Regions from separate parts of the Hymenobacter bucti genome, predicted to be linked through region 3. Evidence: riboswitches for the same ligand, from Rfam matches in the RefSeq annotation. Region 3 holds a riboswitch; each other region holds the start of a gene.
What was found. Region 3 has a riboswitch for S-adenosylmethionine ahead of ACFSDX_RS02055 (peroxiredoxin-like family protein). Riboswitches for the same ligand answer to the same signal wherever they lie in the genome.
Positions count from the first base shown of each region.

Region 1: another riboswitch for S-adenosylmethionine. It lies ahead of metH (methionine synthase); the one in region 3 lies ahead of ACFSDX_RS02055 (peroxiredoxin-like family protein).
Region 2: another riboswitch for S-adenosylmethionine. It lies ahead of ACFSDX_RS08040 (amino acid permease); the one in region 3 lies ahead of ACFSDX_RS02055 (peroxiredoxin-like family protein).

Region 1 covers NZ_JBHUFD010000001.1:30,651-35,629, forward strand. Annotated here, with positions in the region: gene metH (methionine synthase) at 1-1,710, opposite strand, end outside; SAM riboswitch class I at 1,784-1,893, opposite strand; gene ACFSDX_RS00125 (SGNH/GDSL hydrolase family protein) at 2,032-3,486, opposite strand; gene ACFSDX_RS00130 (OmpP1/FadL family transporter) at 3,517-4,785, opposite strand.
Region 2 covers NZ_JBHUFD010000003.1:81,274-86,252, reverse strand. Annotated here, with positions in the region: partial or broken gene ACFSDX_RS08055 (TIGR03643 family protein) at 1-9, opposite strand, end outside; gene ACFSDX_RS08050 (PAS domain-containing protein) at 166-690, opposite strand; gene ACFSDX_RS08045 (hypothetical protein) at 713-1,072, opposite strand; gene ACFSDX_RS08040 (amino acid permease) at 1,219-2,670, opposite strand; SAM riboswitch class I at 2,878-2,987, opposite strand; gene ACFSDX_RS08035 (HD domain-containing protein) at 3,163-3,816, opposite strand; gene ACFSDX_RS08030 (glycosyltransferase family 2 protein) at 3,886-4,641, opposite strand; gene ACFSDX_RS08025 (YciI family protein) at 4,757-4,979, shown strand, end outside.
Region 3 covers NZ_JBHUFD010000001.1:514,855-519,833, forward strand. Annotated here, with positions in the region: gene ACFSDX_RS02045 (homoserine O-acetyltransferase family protein) at 1-417, opposite strand, end outside; gene ACFSDX_RS02050 (O-acetylhomoserine aminocarboxypropyltransferase/cysteine synthase family protein) at 596-1,975, opposite strand; gene ACFSDX_RS02055 (peroxiredoxin-like family protein) at 2,023-2,712, opposite strand; SAM riboswitch class I at 3,059-3,176, opposite strand; gene ACFSDX_RS02060 (LysM peptidoglycan-binding domain-containing protein) at 3,355-3,642, opposite strand; gene ACFSDX_RS02065 (hypothetical protein) at 3,868-4,287, shown strand; gene ACFSDX_RS02070 (erythromycin esterase family protein) at 4,436-4,979, shown strand, end outside.

The sequences.
Region 1 (4,979 bases), 480 kb from region 3:
GCGGTGCTCGTCGATGCCGGTGCCCACGGTCAGGATGTTGGGGTCGAAGATGATGTCCTCGGCCGGAAAGCCAACTTCCTTGGTCAGAATATCATACGAGCGCTGGCAAATCTCAATGCGGCGCTCGTAGCTGTCGGCCTGGCCCTGCTCATCGAAGGCCATGATGACCACCGCCGCGCCGTACTGGCGCACCAGCCGGGCGTAGTGCTTGAAGCGCTCCTCGCCTTCTTTCAGCGAAATCGAGTTGACGATGCTTTTGCCTTGCACGCACTTGAGGCCGGCCTCGATAACCGTCCACTTCGACGAGTCTATCATCAACGGCAGGCGGGCGATGTCGGGCTCCGAGGCGATGAGGTTAAGGAAGGTCGTCATGGCCGCCTCCGAATCGAGCATACCCTCGTCCATGTTCACGTCGAGCACCTGGGCGCCGTTTTCGGCCTGGGCGCGGGCTACGGCCAGGGCCGCCTCGTAGTCGCCCGAGCGGATGAGGCGCGCAAACGCCCGCGAGCCCGTCACGTTGCAGCGCTCGCCGATGTTGACGAACAAGCTCTGCGGCGTGATATTGAACGGCTCCAAACCCGCCAGCCCGAGCGACGACTGCGCCGTGAGCAGCGCCGGATTGGCGAGCGCGCCATCAGTGGCCAGCTCGGGCTGCGCTTCGGCCGCGGGTTTGTCGAGGCCACGCGGGCCGTATTTATCCGCTAAGCGCTTGAGCTCGGCAATATGCTGGGGCGTGGTGCCGCAGCAGCCGCCCACCACGTTCAGCAAGCCTTCTTTCAGGTAATCTTCGACCAGCGCAGCAAATTCCTGGGCGCTCTCGTCGTAGCCGCCGAAGGCATTAGGCAGGCCGGCGTTAGGGTAAGCTGACACCGACACGTCGGCCAGGCGAGCCAGCTCGCGCACGTACGTGCGGAGCTGGTCGGCCCCTAGGGCGCAGTTAAGGCCCACGCTCAGCAGCGGCAGGTGCCGGATGCTGTTCCAAAACGCTTCTACCGTCTGCCCGCTCAGGGTGCGGCCCGAGGCGTCAGTGATGGTACCCGAAATCATGACCGGCACCACCCGGCCGCCCTCATCGAAGAACTGCTGCACCGCGAAAAGAGCAGCCTTGGCATTGAGCGTGTCGAAGATGGTTTCGATGAGCAGCGTATCCACGCCGCCCTCCACGAGGCCGCGGGTTTGCTCCAGGTAAGCCGCGGCCAGCTCATCAAAGGTCACGGCGCGGTAGCCGGGGCGGTTGACGTCAGGCGAGAGCGAGGCGGTGCGGTTGGTGGGGCCAATGGCCCCGGCCACGAAGCGCGGCTGCTCGGGTGTGAGGGCGGTGTACTCGTCGGCCACCTCGCGGGCTATTCTAGCCGACTCATAGTTAAGCTCATACACCACGTGCTCCAAGGCGTAGTCGGCCTGCGCGATGGTGGTACCCGAAAAGGTATTGGTTTCCACCATGTCGGCCCCGGCCGCGAAGTACTCGGCGTGAATATCCCGGATGATGTCGGGCCGCGTCAAACTCAGCAGGTCATTATTACCGCGCAGCGGGTGCGAATGATTCGCAAAGCGCGCGCCCCGAAAGTCCTCTTCCTCCAGCGGGTAGCGCTGAATCATGGTGCCCATGGCGCCATCCAGAATGAGCAGGCGCTGGCGCAGCAGCGCGGGCAGCGGCGAGATACTAGCGGGATTGGGTGCGACGGGGGCAGCGGGCGAAACGGCGGGCATAATCTTCTGGGCAAAAACGGCGGCAAAAACCGCTATCCAGAAAGAAAGCCGCGCCGGGCGGCGCAGGTTCCGGCTGATATCTTCTTTGGTCGCAAGTACTTGACCAAACAGGAGTTGGCACCAGCCCTAGGGCGGTTGCCAAGACGTCATCGGGCCTGGTCCCTCGGTCTTTCTGGATAGCAGCGACTACGAAGATACAACGGCCGGCCGGCACTTTACCTAAAACCTGAACTAGTTGCGCTTTGCCGCTTTGCGAAACGCAAAAAGCGCCTTCCCGACGAGAGGAAGGCGCTTTTCAGCAAGACAAGCAAGGCGGGCTACCTAGGGGAGAAGAACGCCCCGGTAGTTGGTGGGGTTCACGGGCTGCACCGTGGAGCCGTAGGTGGTGTTGATGGCCCTGATAATGCCATTGGCTACCAAGGCGTAGCCACGGGGCGTGGGGTGCACGCCATCGAGCGAAAACAGGTTGCCGGTGATGAAGCTGGTCGAATTATTTACCCCATTATAAGTGGAAGTACCGGAGGCAAGGGAGCCAAAAAAGGCATTGGCATCGAAGAAAGCCAGCCCTTTGGCCGTGGCCGCGGCCCGCAGTGAACTGTTGAAAGCCGTAGTAGCGGTGGCCACGTTGGCTTGCTCGGTGGGGTCAAGCACGAGCGTGCTCGGGAACGGATTCAATACGCTTTGGCCGAATGCTCTCGTAGTATCAACTCCTAGGGCGGTGAGAAAGCCCCCAAAAACTGCCCCCGTGGGAGCTGAGCCAGTGGCTTGGCGGTAGAAATCGCGCCAGTACCGGCCCGTGGGCTGGCCATAAAGGCCAATGTAGGGCGACGCCGTGAGCGTGAGGAGCAGCGTACCACCAGCCGCGTTGCGAATGCTGGCCAGCGTAGCCGTCGTCACGCGGGTATTGGCGGCGCCGGGGGCCAGGATGCCCGTCGTGTACACGAATGGAGCCGCCGTAGGCACGTTAGCCGCCGCAAACGAGGCCCGTGCCGACGGCCCAACAGTGGTAAAGAACGGAATCCCCGTAACGTCCGGAATATTACTCACTACTCCTTTGGCACCGCTGGCCGTTAGCGCATTGATAATACGCACCGCCTTGAGATTAAACGTGTCGGTGCGGGTGATGCCGCTGCTAGCTACGGCACCGCCGGCGGTGGCGTAGCCAAGCACGTCGTTGTTGCCCAGCCAGCACGAAAAGAAGGTGGCGGTGGCTGCCTCCGCTTTCACTCGCTGAAAGTACGTTTGGCCCGCGGCGGCATCGGGCGTGATGCGCTCGAAGTAGGGGTTGCCCTGCGTGCTACCGTAGCCTACCGTTTGAATATCAGCTAGCTTGATGCCCGGCACTCCGAGGTTATTAATAGCGTCGGTGTACTTGGTGTAGAGGGGGGCCGTGGCGGTGCCGCCGCGCACCGCCAGGTTGGTAGTAACGGCGGCCGTGATGGGTGCCCCGGCCGCCGTGAAGCCGGCTAGGCGTAGGTAGCCCGAGCCATTGGACTGAGCCGTGGTGAAAAGCGGCTGGGTAAATGTGCCGCCGCCCGCCTGGGCAAACTGCTGGGCCAGCATGCTGGGGTAGGAGTTGAGTTGGCCCTCGAGATAAAGGCCATTGTCGGCGTAGCCAGCCGTAAGCGAGTTGCCGACGGCAATGTAGCGGCTGAAATCAGCCGAGCCCGCCGAAGCGCTGGGCGCGTCAATATCGGCCTGGCAGCCCGCCAGCCCGAGGCCCAGCACCGCCAGCGCGGGAAAGGCCTTCGCTGCAAAAGAAGAAAACGTAGTCATAAGAAATAGGCAGGTGGGAAAGAGAAGGCCTTAGAACTTGTAGAACACCCCGATGCCGGGCACGCTGATGGTCGTTTTGTAGGTGCCGGCCACGCGGTCGGCGGTGCCGTTAATAGCCAACTGGCTCTGGCTTTGGCTGCGCTGGCGAAAGTCCTCGAACAGGAATGAGCCATCGACGCCGAAGCGCTCCGTAAACGCGTAGGTGAAGCCCGCCGTGAGACCCACGCGGTCGGCGTCGGGCGTTTCGGGGGTCACGTAGCCATCGCGCACGCAGGCAAAATCGTAGAGGGCACCCGCCCGCACCGTGAGGCCGCTGGTGAGCTTATACTGCCCGCCCACGCGCAGGGCCAGGGCGTCTTTGTAGTTGCGCGCCGACGACGACGAGGTGACGCCGGCGCCGCCCAGCACGCCGCCAGTGTAGGTAAAATCGAGCGACTTATAGTGGCTCCAGCGCACTAGGTTGGCGTCGAAGGCCAGGGTCAGCTTGTCGTTGGGGTGCACGCCCACGCCGAAGTTGTACACGTCGGGCAGCGGCAGGGTGGCACTGAAGCTCGTGGCGGTGAAGCTACTGGCCGCCGCCGCCGGCACGTTGCTGAGCGTGACGGTGCCGTCGCTGATGCGCGCGTCGATGCGCGAGCGGTAGCTGGCGCCAATGCTGAATTTGTCGCTGGGCCGGTACATGATGCCCACGTTGTAGCCGATTTTATGGTCGGCCTTGCCCGTGAGCTGGGCGTGGGCTACGCTGCCATTTTGCCCCTGCAGGGGAATATCGCGCTGCAAGTCCACGTCGCCCAAAGCCAACACCACGAGGCCCGCCCCAATGCCCAGCTTGGGCGTGATGGCGTAGGAGGCCGTGAGCTGCCCATACACCGAGCGCAGGTTGATGTCGGTGAGCGTGTAGCGGCCCGTCCAGCCCGGGCCATAGTGCAGCTCGCTACCGAAGGGCGTGTACACCCCAATGCCGACCTTAAACTTATCGCTGATGCTATAGCCCGCGTAGCCGTTGAAGGGAAAAACGTTCTTGTTCTGAAGCGTTTCCTGGGGCCCGCCGCCATCGGCGCGAAACGAGATGCGCGGCACGGCTATGTTAAGGCCGCCCTGCACGCTGTTGTAGGCCACGAACACGAACGCGCCGGGGTTATAGAACTGCGCCGCCTGGTCGAGATATAGGCCGGTGCCGGTGCCGCCCATGCCCACGTTTTTTTGGCCCGAAAGGCCGACTTGGAAGCCGCTCGCCAGCGCGCCCGACGCGGACGCCAGCAGCGCTCCCCCCGCGAGGAATAAAGATTTTGCCTGCATGTGTAGAATGAGGGTGGGTGAGAAAGATGGACTAAAGGTATTGTGCTTTTTGCAAAAAACAGTCGGCATGCCTACTATATCCGAACCATTTTTTCTGCAAAGTTATTGCCGCCCCCTAAAGTATGGTTTCCGGCCCTAGGCTGGCGGCAGCCGGCGCAGGGCCGCACCCGAGCGGCGCCCCAATGGCTTGCCTA
Region 2 (4,979 bases), on a different contig from region 3:
AGTTTGCGCGGCGGTTAGCTCGGGGCGAAGCTCAGACGTGTACTACGTAAAAGTGCCGCCCTGGCAAACTACCAGAGCGGCACTTTCATCAGGGTATTTTGCCGGTAAGTGTCCGCCAGAAGCCGCAGAAATGCGGTTTTTGCTGGCAGAACCCAAGTATCCGGACTACTTGGCGGTGGCTTGCGCCTCTTGCAGCTTTGCCCGCAGCTGCTGCACTTCGCGCTCCAGCTCCAGGTTGCGGAAGGTCACTTTCACTTCCAGGTCCTGATACGAGCGGGTCAGTTGCTCCTGCATCTGGCGCAGGGGCGTCACGTCGGCAATAGTACCGATGAAGCGGTAGGCCTGCGCGCTGGCCTCGTTGAAAAAGGCCCGGCCCGTGGCCCGGGCCCACAGCACGGGCTGGCCGGGCTGCTGCCAGCGGGTACGGTACTCGATGTCGTAGCTCCCCGGCCCGGTGGGGTCGAGGGCCCGCGTGACGGCGGCGGTAGTGGCCGCCCGGTCGTCGGGGTGCACCAGCTCCACAAAGTCGGCGTACGTCACCTCGGCCTCGGCGGGCACCCCAAACAGCTCTTTGCAGCGGGCCGACCAGGCCAGCGTATTGGCTACTAGGTCGTAGTCCCAGGTGCCCAGCCCGGACGCGTCCACGGCTGTTTGCAGGCGCTCGAAGGCCGTAAAATCAGGAGTCGTCATCTACCGTCGTATTTGTCGTAGTTTAAGGGTGAACCAGAAAAAGCTCTAGGCCCGACTGAAAGTACAGTGCGAGCGTGCGGTACATGCCATCGGCCGAGCGGCGCAGCCGCGTGACCAGGGCCGTCACGCTTTCGGTGGACAGCTGCAACTGCAAATATGGCCGGCTCAGCAGGCTGTCGCGCTCCACCGACCACTGGCCAGTGGCCGGGGCCGCCGGGGTATCGAGCTGCCAGAAGCCATCCTGCAAGTGCAGAAAAGTAGCCTGCGCCAGCGGCGTGGCCGGGTCGGCCTGGCTGAGCACGCGGTCTACCACTTGCCAGCTGCCGTGTAAATAGGAGTCGGGAACTTGTTGCAGGTTAACGTCGAGCAGGTACTGATTCATAATCTAGCGCCACGAAAAGCTGCTTCTAAACCAGAAGCTGGCGTAGAAATACTTCGCTGGCGAATAGCAAAGGTACGACACAACCCTATTTTTTACCTGAAAAGTACCGACTATAAACAAACAGAAAATCAGATACCTATCGCCAGCTACTGCTGGCCCTCGGCCGCTTGGCGCAGCTTGCTGTGCTTCTTGCCGTAGCCAAAGTAAATTGCCAGCCCCAGGGCCAGCCACACGGCCAGGCGCAGCCAGGTTTCCCAGGGCAGGCTCACCATCATCACGAGGCAGGTAACGATACCTAGGATGGGCACCACCGGCACCCACGGCGTGCGGAAGCTGCGGGGCGCATCGGGGTTGGTGCGGCGCATGATGAGCACCCCTAGGCACACCATCACGAAGGCCAGCAGCGTGCCGATGCTCGTCATTTCGCCCACCACCGAGATGGGCACGAAGCCCGCAAACAGCGCGATAAAAGCCCCTAAGAGTAGGTTGGACTGCACTGGCGTGCGAAAGGTGGGGTGCAGCTTGGAGAAAGCGGGCGGCAGCAGGCCGTCCTTCGACATCGAGAAGAACACCCGCGACTGCCCCAGCAAATCGACCAGAATAACCGAGGTGTAACCGATGAGAATAGCCCCGATAATGGCGCCGCTCAGCCAAGCGTAGGGCGTTTTTTCGATGGCGATGGCTACCGGCGCGGCGCTGTTTTTAAACTCAGTATAGTTGGCCAGCCCGGTCATCACGTAGCCAAAAAGCACGAACAGGATGGTACAAACCACGAGCGAGCCCAGAATGCCAATGGGCATGTTGCGCTGCGGATTCTTGGTTTCCTGGGCCATCGTGGCCACGATGTCGAAGCCGATGAATACGAAGAATACCACGCCGGCGCCGCGCAGCACGCCGCTCCAGCCAAACTCGCCAAACGTGCCCGTGTTGGTCGGGATGTAGGGGTGGTAGTTGGCCGGGTCAATGTAATTCCACCCGAGGGCGATGAAAACCAGCACCACGGCCACTTTCAGGGTCACTACCAGGGCATTAAACCACGCCGAGCCCGACGTGCCCCGGATGATGATGGCCGTAATAACCAGCACCACGGCCATGGCCGGCAGGTTGGCGAAGCCGTGGACCTCGGCGCCCGAGGGCAGCTTCACCGTTTCGAAGGGCGACATGACGAGCCGCGCGGGCAAGTGCAGGCCGTACTTATCCAGAAATTTAAGCAAATACTGCGACCAGCTGATGGCCACCGTGGCCGCGCCCACCGAGTACTCGAGCACGAGGTCCCAGCCGATTATCCAGGCAAAGAGTTCGCCCATGGTGGCGTAGGAGTAGGTGTAGGCCGAGCCCGCCACCGGCACCAGCGCCGCAAACTCGGCGTAGCACAGGGCCGAAAATGCGCAGCCCACCGCCGCCACCACGAAGGAGAGCGTCACGGCCGGTCCCGCATGGTTGGCCGCCGCGATGCCCGTGAGCGAAAACAGCCCCGCCCCAATAATAACCCCGATGCCTAGGGCGATGAGATTAAACCCGTTTAGCGTACGCTTGAGGGTGCCGGCGCCCGATTCGGCCGCTTCCTGGCGCAGGAGTTCGAGTGATTTTTTTAACATATATATCGTGGGCTTTGCCAGCCTGCACTAAATAACGACCCCGCCGGCCCGGTACGCGCCCGGCCAGCAGTAGTCAACCCTTGAGAAAAATTTGCAATACCTAAGCGGCGGCCCTGCTCAACAACAACAGCCTAGGGCGCCCGTGCCAAGCTGCCCGGCGCCAACTACTTGATGAACAGCACAACAAAAAACGAAAGCAACCACGGGCTTTTATATGAGCCGCCATAGTTTAGCGGCCGGTCGGTTGGCACCGTTCTGCCGAGGCAGGGGTTGCCGGCGCGTCGCAGAGCCTATCTCTCAGCGCCTCTTTATAAAAACAGGCCTGGGCCTGGCAGCCGAATTTAGCTGCGACAAAGGTACGATTAGTAGCCTGGACTCTGCGCGTCCGAGCGCTTGCGAAGTGAGTAGCTACGCAAGCGCAGCCCGGCCTTTTTCAGCTTATCCAGCCGCGAGATGTTTGCTGCGCGAGCGCTCGGACGCGTAGAGTCCGGGCTACTCTGCCGGCAGCCCACCCTGCTCCCAGGCGTCGAGCTCGGCTTGCAGGTTGCGGCGCGCGGCGGCGTCCAACTCCTCGCGCAAGCTCGGCGTGTGGAAGAGCACCGGCGCGGCGAGCAGCTTGGCCAACACTTTGCGCCGGCCGGGGCGATACAGCAGGTCGGGCACGAGGCGGTACTCGCGGCGCACCTGGCGAGCATAGGCCCAGTACGCCGCCACGGGGGCACCTAGGATGCTCAGGTCCGCATCCAGAAATAAGAGCAAGTCGGCATCAGTGGGCGGCTGAGGCTGGGTGTGGTCCTGGGTGCGGCGGATGAGGTCGGCCACGCGCTCGCAGCGGGCGGGCGCTAGGCTGGTGCTTTGCAAAAAGGCCAGCGCCCATTCCGCGCTCTTCGCTTCATTATCAGCCCGCAGCGCGTTATACACCGCATCGTGGAACCAGGCAGCCAGCTCCACTACCACCGCATCTTGCAGCGGATGAGCCCCTACCCTATCCAGCAGGTTTTCGATGTGCGCCAGGGTGTGGTAGTGCCGCTCGGGCGCCTCGTAGGCCGCGGCCAGGCGCCGTAGCTCGGCCTCGCAGTGAGCGGCATCGGGTAGCAAGGGCGCAGTGAGGGCGTGCCAACGGGCGGCGAGGGTGGGCGTAAGCATGCATTAAAGAAACGCATGCTTACGCCTATTGCCTTAAAATTAAGCTCAGGATGACTCGCTCATTGCCACCTAGGGCTCGCCCACGCCGAGCTGCTGGAGCTGGTCGGCGTACTTGGCATAAATCACCTGCAAGTCGGCGCGGTGCTTGTCGGCATCGACGCCAATGCTCACATTATGCGTATGAAAGCGGTGCAGGTGGCTGATGTGCGGGCAGACCACGGGCAGGTGCCCGGCCAGCAAAAAGCGCACGTAGAGGTCCAGGTCTTCGGCCATGGGCAGCTCGGCGTCGTAGCCGCCTACTTCGTCAAACAGCGCCCGGCTGTAGCATACGTTGCCCTGAATGAAGTTTTCGGCCCGAAAGATGGCTTGCAGCATCTGGCGCGGCGACTCAAACTGCCAGGCGTAGTAGTCCTCACTTGGCAGGTAGCGGCGCTCCTCGTCCATGCGCAAGAAATCGGCCACCAGCCAGGGCCGGCCGGGGTGGCGCTGAATCTCGTCGGCGTAGTGAAATAGGGTGCGCTGAAGCATAATGTCATCGTCGTCGAGTGGCACCACCCAGGTATCGGGCTGGGCCTGCGCCACTAACTCGTTGCGGCCCCAGCCGGGGCGCTGCAGCTGGGGGTGCTGCCAGTAGCGCACGGCCGGGCCGGGCTGGGCGGCGGCTTCGGCCAGCACCTGGGCGGTGTGGTCGGAGGAGCCGGTTTCGTAGAGCAGGTGCTCCCACTGAATATCGAGCGGGGCCGTGGTAGTAGCACGCACGCTGGCAATGGCTTCGGGCAGAAGGTCGGCCCGCTGGTGAGTGGGCGTGATAACGGTAAAATGCATGAGGTATTAACTAAAAACGAACGGCCCAGCCTAGCTGGTTGCCGCGGCGAAGCACTAACTTTCCGCCGGTCCGCGGCGTTATGCCCGGACCTGGGCGTTAGTGGCCCGCTTACCTATGCCTACGTTTGTTGTTACGCTGCGTTTACCCGACTCATTCGACGAGGATTTTATCGCTCTCATTCCCAAGCATCGGGATTTTATAAATCGTCTGCTCACCGAACACGTTATTGAAGCCTACGCCATCAGTGCCGACCGCAGCCGCGGCTGGGTTACGATGAATGGCGAAAGCGCGGCGGCCGTGCGGGCCATCGTCGAGCAGTTTCCGCTTTACCACTACC
Region 3 (4,979 bases):
CTGCCCCCCCAGCGAGCCGCCGATGAGCGTGTGCACGTAGGCCAGGCCTAGGTCCTGCCGCAGGGCTTCGTGCGCGGCCACCAGGTCGCGGATAGTAAGCAACGGAAAATCTTGGAAGCGAGCTGTGCCGGTGGCCGGGTCTACGTCCAGTGGGCAGGTGCTGCCGTAGCACGAGCCCAGGATGTTGGCGCACACGATAAACCAGTCGGCCGGGTCAAAGAAATGCCCTTCCCCGAAGAGTCCGGGCCACCAGTCCAGCACGTCGGCATTGGCCGTGAGGGCGTGGCATACCCACACCACATTGTCGCGGGTGGCATTGAGCTGGCCCCAGGTGCGGTAGGCCACATGGGCGCCCGCCAGGGTTGCGCCGCTTTCCAACGGAAAAAGGTCAGGCAGTTGGAAAAGGTACTCTTTCATAAAACGGTATACGTATTTGTCCTTGCGAGGAGGAACGACAAAGCAACCGCCCCCAGGCGGCCTTGACAGCTCGTCTAAGTGCGATTGCTTCGTCGTTTCTCCTCGCAAGGACAATTTTAGTGTTTAATTATTAGTGCTTAGTATTTCACACTAATAACTAAACATTAAGCACTAAAAACTACACTTCCAGCGGCTGCACGTGCTCGGGCTGCGGGTCTGGGATGCTGGCATCGGCCTCGTCTTTGTGCGCACCTTTGGCGGCGGCCTCCAGGGCCTGGCCTAGGTCGGCCAGAATGTCGTCGATGTGCTCGATGCCGACCGACAAGCGCAGCAGCGTGGGCGTTACGCCCGACGCAATTTGCTCCTGCTCGCTGAGCTGCTGGTGCGTGGTGGCCGAGGGCTGAATGATGAGCGTTTTAGCATCGCCCACGTTAGCCAAGTGGCTGATGAGCTTGAGGTTGTCGATTACGGCCGTGGCCGTGTCCTTGCTGCCGTGCAGCGCAAACGAGAGCACGCCGCCGAAGCCGCGCTTGAGGTACTTGGCGGCATTCTGGTGGTGCGGGCTGCTGGCCAGGCCGGGGTAGTTGACGTGGGCCACCTCGGGGCGCTGCTCCAGCCACTGGGCTACTTTGAGGGCGTTTTCGACGGTGCGCTCCACGCGCAGGCTCAGGGTTTCGAGGCCTTGCAGCAGCAGGAAAGAGTTGAAGGGGCTGATGGCGGGCCCAAAGTCGCGCAGACCTTCCACGCGGGCCCGAATGGCGAAGGCAATGTTACCAAACGGCCCGTTTTTGCCGAATACGTCGTTGAAAACCAGGCCGTGATAGCCTTCGCTGGGCTCGGTAAACTGCGGGTACTTGCCGTTGCCGAAGTCGTAGGTGCCGCCGTCCACAATTACGCCGCCCACGCTGGTGCCGTGGCCGCCAATCCACTTGGTGGCCGACTCCACCACGATGTTGGCGCCGTGCAGCAGGGGCTGAAACAAGTAGCCGCCCGCGCCGAAGGTATTGTCTACTACCAGCGGCAGGTCATGCTTCCGGGCCACGGCCGCAATACGCTCAAAATCAGGCACGCTGAAGCTCGGGTTGCCGATGGTTTCGAGGTAAATGGCGCGCGTGTTATCGTCAATCAGCGCCTCGATGCTGTCGGCGTCATCGCCCTGCGCAAAGCGCGCCTCGATACCTAGGCGCTTAAAAGCCACCTTGAACTGGTTGTAAGTGCCGCCGTAGAGGTAGGAGCTCGACACGATATTATCGCCCTGCTTCAGGATGTTATTCAGCGCAATGAACTGCGCCGCCTGGCCCGAGCCCACGGCCACGGCCGCTACGCCGCCTTCGAGCGCCGCAATGCGCTGCTCAAACACGTCGGTGGTTGGGTTCATCAGGCGTGTGTAAATGTTACCAAACTCCTTGAGGGCAAACAAATTAGCGCCGTGCTCCGCGTTTTTGAATACGTAGCTCGTCGTCTGGTAAATGGGCACCGCGCGCGAGCCGGTGGTGGGGTCGGGCTGCTGCCCGGCGTGTAGTTGAAGGGTTTCGAAATGCAGGTTGGGGGTGGCCATGGGAAGGAAGAAATGAAGACTAAAGATTACTAAAAATACCCGCCTGGTTAGGCGGTTTGGGGTGCGGTAGCCTGCGCCAGCGCATCCAGAATTTCGGCCGGGTCGGCGCGGTGCTTGAAGTTAGCCTCGGCCCACGACCACTTAACAAGGCCATCGGTGCCAATGATAAAGGTGGCCGTGAGCGGCAGCTCGTCATCGGCAGTACCATTGTGAGCAGCCAAGTCAATGCCTACGCTGCGCAAGGTATCGGCCACTTCGGCGCCTACTTTATACGCCAGGCCATACTGCCGAGCCACTACGTTGCCTACATCGCTTAGTACCAGAAAGGTCAGCGACTTTTCGCTGGCGGTGAGGCTGGTAAGGTCGGGCGTTTGGGGCGATACGGCCACAAGGGTGGCGCCGTGCTGCGCCAGTTCGGGCAGCAGTTGCTGGTAGGCCCGCAGCTGCACGTTGCAGTAGGGGCACCAGTTGCCGCGGTAAAATACCAGCACCACCGGGCCTTGCTGCAAGAGCTGAGCGAGCGCAACCGGCTCATTAGTAGCGCTGGGCAGCGTGAAGCCGGGGGCCACTTGGCCCGCCTGCAATGCGCGGCTGGCCAAGCCCGAAGTTGCGACGGTCGTGATGCCGCCATCAATAGTTTGGGCGGCGGCCGGGGGCAGTACGGAAGCTAAGTGCTGCGCCGTAGCAGTGAGTTCCTGCTGAAAAGTGGTGGGTGCTGAAGAAGTGGAGACTGCCATAGAATGAAGTAACCATAGGTGGATGCAAGTGAAGAAACTGGGCGGAGTAGGCGGCCAGAGGCAGTCAACCGAGTAGTTAAGCTGCTCATTAGCTGCGCAAGCTTACAAGGTACTTGGCCCTAACCAGCGGCTACTAGCTGCTAGTGTGCCCAGCCGAACTCGCAAAAAGATAGCTGCTGCTCAGCGGCAACAACACGCGCTGCAACAGCGCATTCGCTCGTCCGAGCGCCCTGCCCGGTGGGTGGCGGCGTGGGTACACGACGTAGCTTTCCAAGCCTGGCTGCGGGTGGCAGCTGGAGCAGGGGAAAGCAGGAAAACGGCGGAAAGGGATTGTTGCATGGTACTCAATTTATAGCTCCCGTGCCGGCAGCAACGCCGGGCAGGGGTAGGAATTGGCACCTTTCCAAAAGTGAAGGTTGCCAGCGGGTCACGGAGCCTAATCTCTCGCCGCTTCTGTATAAAACTGAAACTAACTGCCCCGCCGGCTGCGGGGAGTACCAGGGGTTGGTGCGGGCAAAGATATGCACGAAGCCCACTTGCGCAATAAGGGGCCGCCCGCGCCCCAAACTGGGCTAACCGGGCAATAAAAAGGCCGCCCCAAATCTGGAGCGGCTTTTCTCACCTTTTTTCTGCAAAAAGTACCTAGAGACTAGGTAGGGTTAACACCTGACCGACTTCAATCTTGTCAGGGTTACTGCCGATGATGGCCTCGTTGGCCTCGTATATCTGGTGCCACTTAGCGGCATCGCCGTAGTGGTTTTTAGCAATTTTAGAAAGCGAGTCGCCGCTTACTACAGTGTACGTGTCACCGGTAGTGGCTTCGGGCTTGCTATTACCGAAAAAATCGGTGCCGGCGCCGGTAGCGGCCGGTTGGGCAGGAGCAACGGGCTTTTTGTCGCCCTCATTGGTCAGAAAATCGAGTAAGCCCATGGCTGCAAATGATTGGCAGTGAAAGAAAAGGAGATAAGACAACCTCGGCGTAGCCGTCCTTAGCCGAAGCCAGTGAACTACCCGGTGGGTTTGCGGAGACTAATACGCTTTAGTAATTCAAAGGTTATGATTAATAACCAAAAAAATTGCACCGCGTAAGCAGGTCCGTTACTGGTATTAGCAGTAGCTCATTCGTCTTTCACTTCTACCAAACCCTTTTCTTCCATGAATACCCCTTCTTCTCTTCGGTCCTACGCCGCGTCGCTGCTGTGCGCATTTATGCTCCTCTTTGTTGCTGCCTCGTGCAGTGATAAGGGCAAAGTGGAGGGCGCTAACATGCTCTATGGCACAAGCAGCAAGGTGTGGAAAACTGCCAAGGAAACTGCCGCCAGCGGCGATAAAGTAAAGCAAACCGATGCGCAGGAGCAGGAAACGCTGCACCTGTTCTCGAACAACACGTACTCGATGACCGGCGCTGCGGGCGCAGTACAGGGTAAGTACGCGTTTGACCAGACGGCCAAGACGATGACCATGACCCCCGATGCTGGTGGCACGTCGAACACGTTTAACGTGGAGACGCTGACCGACGACAAGCTGACGCTGGTGAGCAGCAGCGGCGCCAAGCTGGTGCTGGAAACCGAGTAAAGTTGCCTCAGCCTAAAATAAAAAGCCCCGTACCTGATTTGGTACGGGGCTTTTTTTGGGCTTTGCGCAGCTAGCGCACGCTAGGTTGCTTCTTTGCATTTGAATTGGCAATAGTGGTACCTAGGGTAGTTATTTTAGTACGTAAAAGATGAGTTGGTTTCGTTGGTTGCTGCTGTGGGGGTTGGGCATGGGGTTAGGGCTGGAGGCGCAGGCGCAGGTAGCCACCCCCGACCAAGCGGTGCCGGCCCGGCCACTGCGGAGCCTGAGTCCGGCCGATACCACGTTTGCCGAGCTGGAGTTTTTGCGGTCGGAAATCGGGGGCGCGCGGGTGGTGTTTTTGGGCGAGCCCACGCACGGCGAAGGCAACGTGCTGGCGGCCAAGGCCCGCCTGGTGGCGTTTTTGCAGCAGCGGCTCGGTTTCACGACCCTAGGCATGGAAAGCGGCTTTTATAGCCTGCACAAGGCGCAGCGCCAGATTACGTTGGGCAAATCAGTCGCCAAAAACCTGGAGAGCAGCGTATTTCCCATTTGGATGCGCACCCGTGAGTTTCAGGCCCTGGTGCCCCTGGTGGGCCAGGAGGGGCTGCGCGTAATGGGCTTCGACCCGCAGCTAAGCGGCGAGTATAGCACCGACTTAGTAGACGACCTAGACGATTTTCTGAGCGACGAAAAAGGTAGCGACGCCATCAACT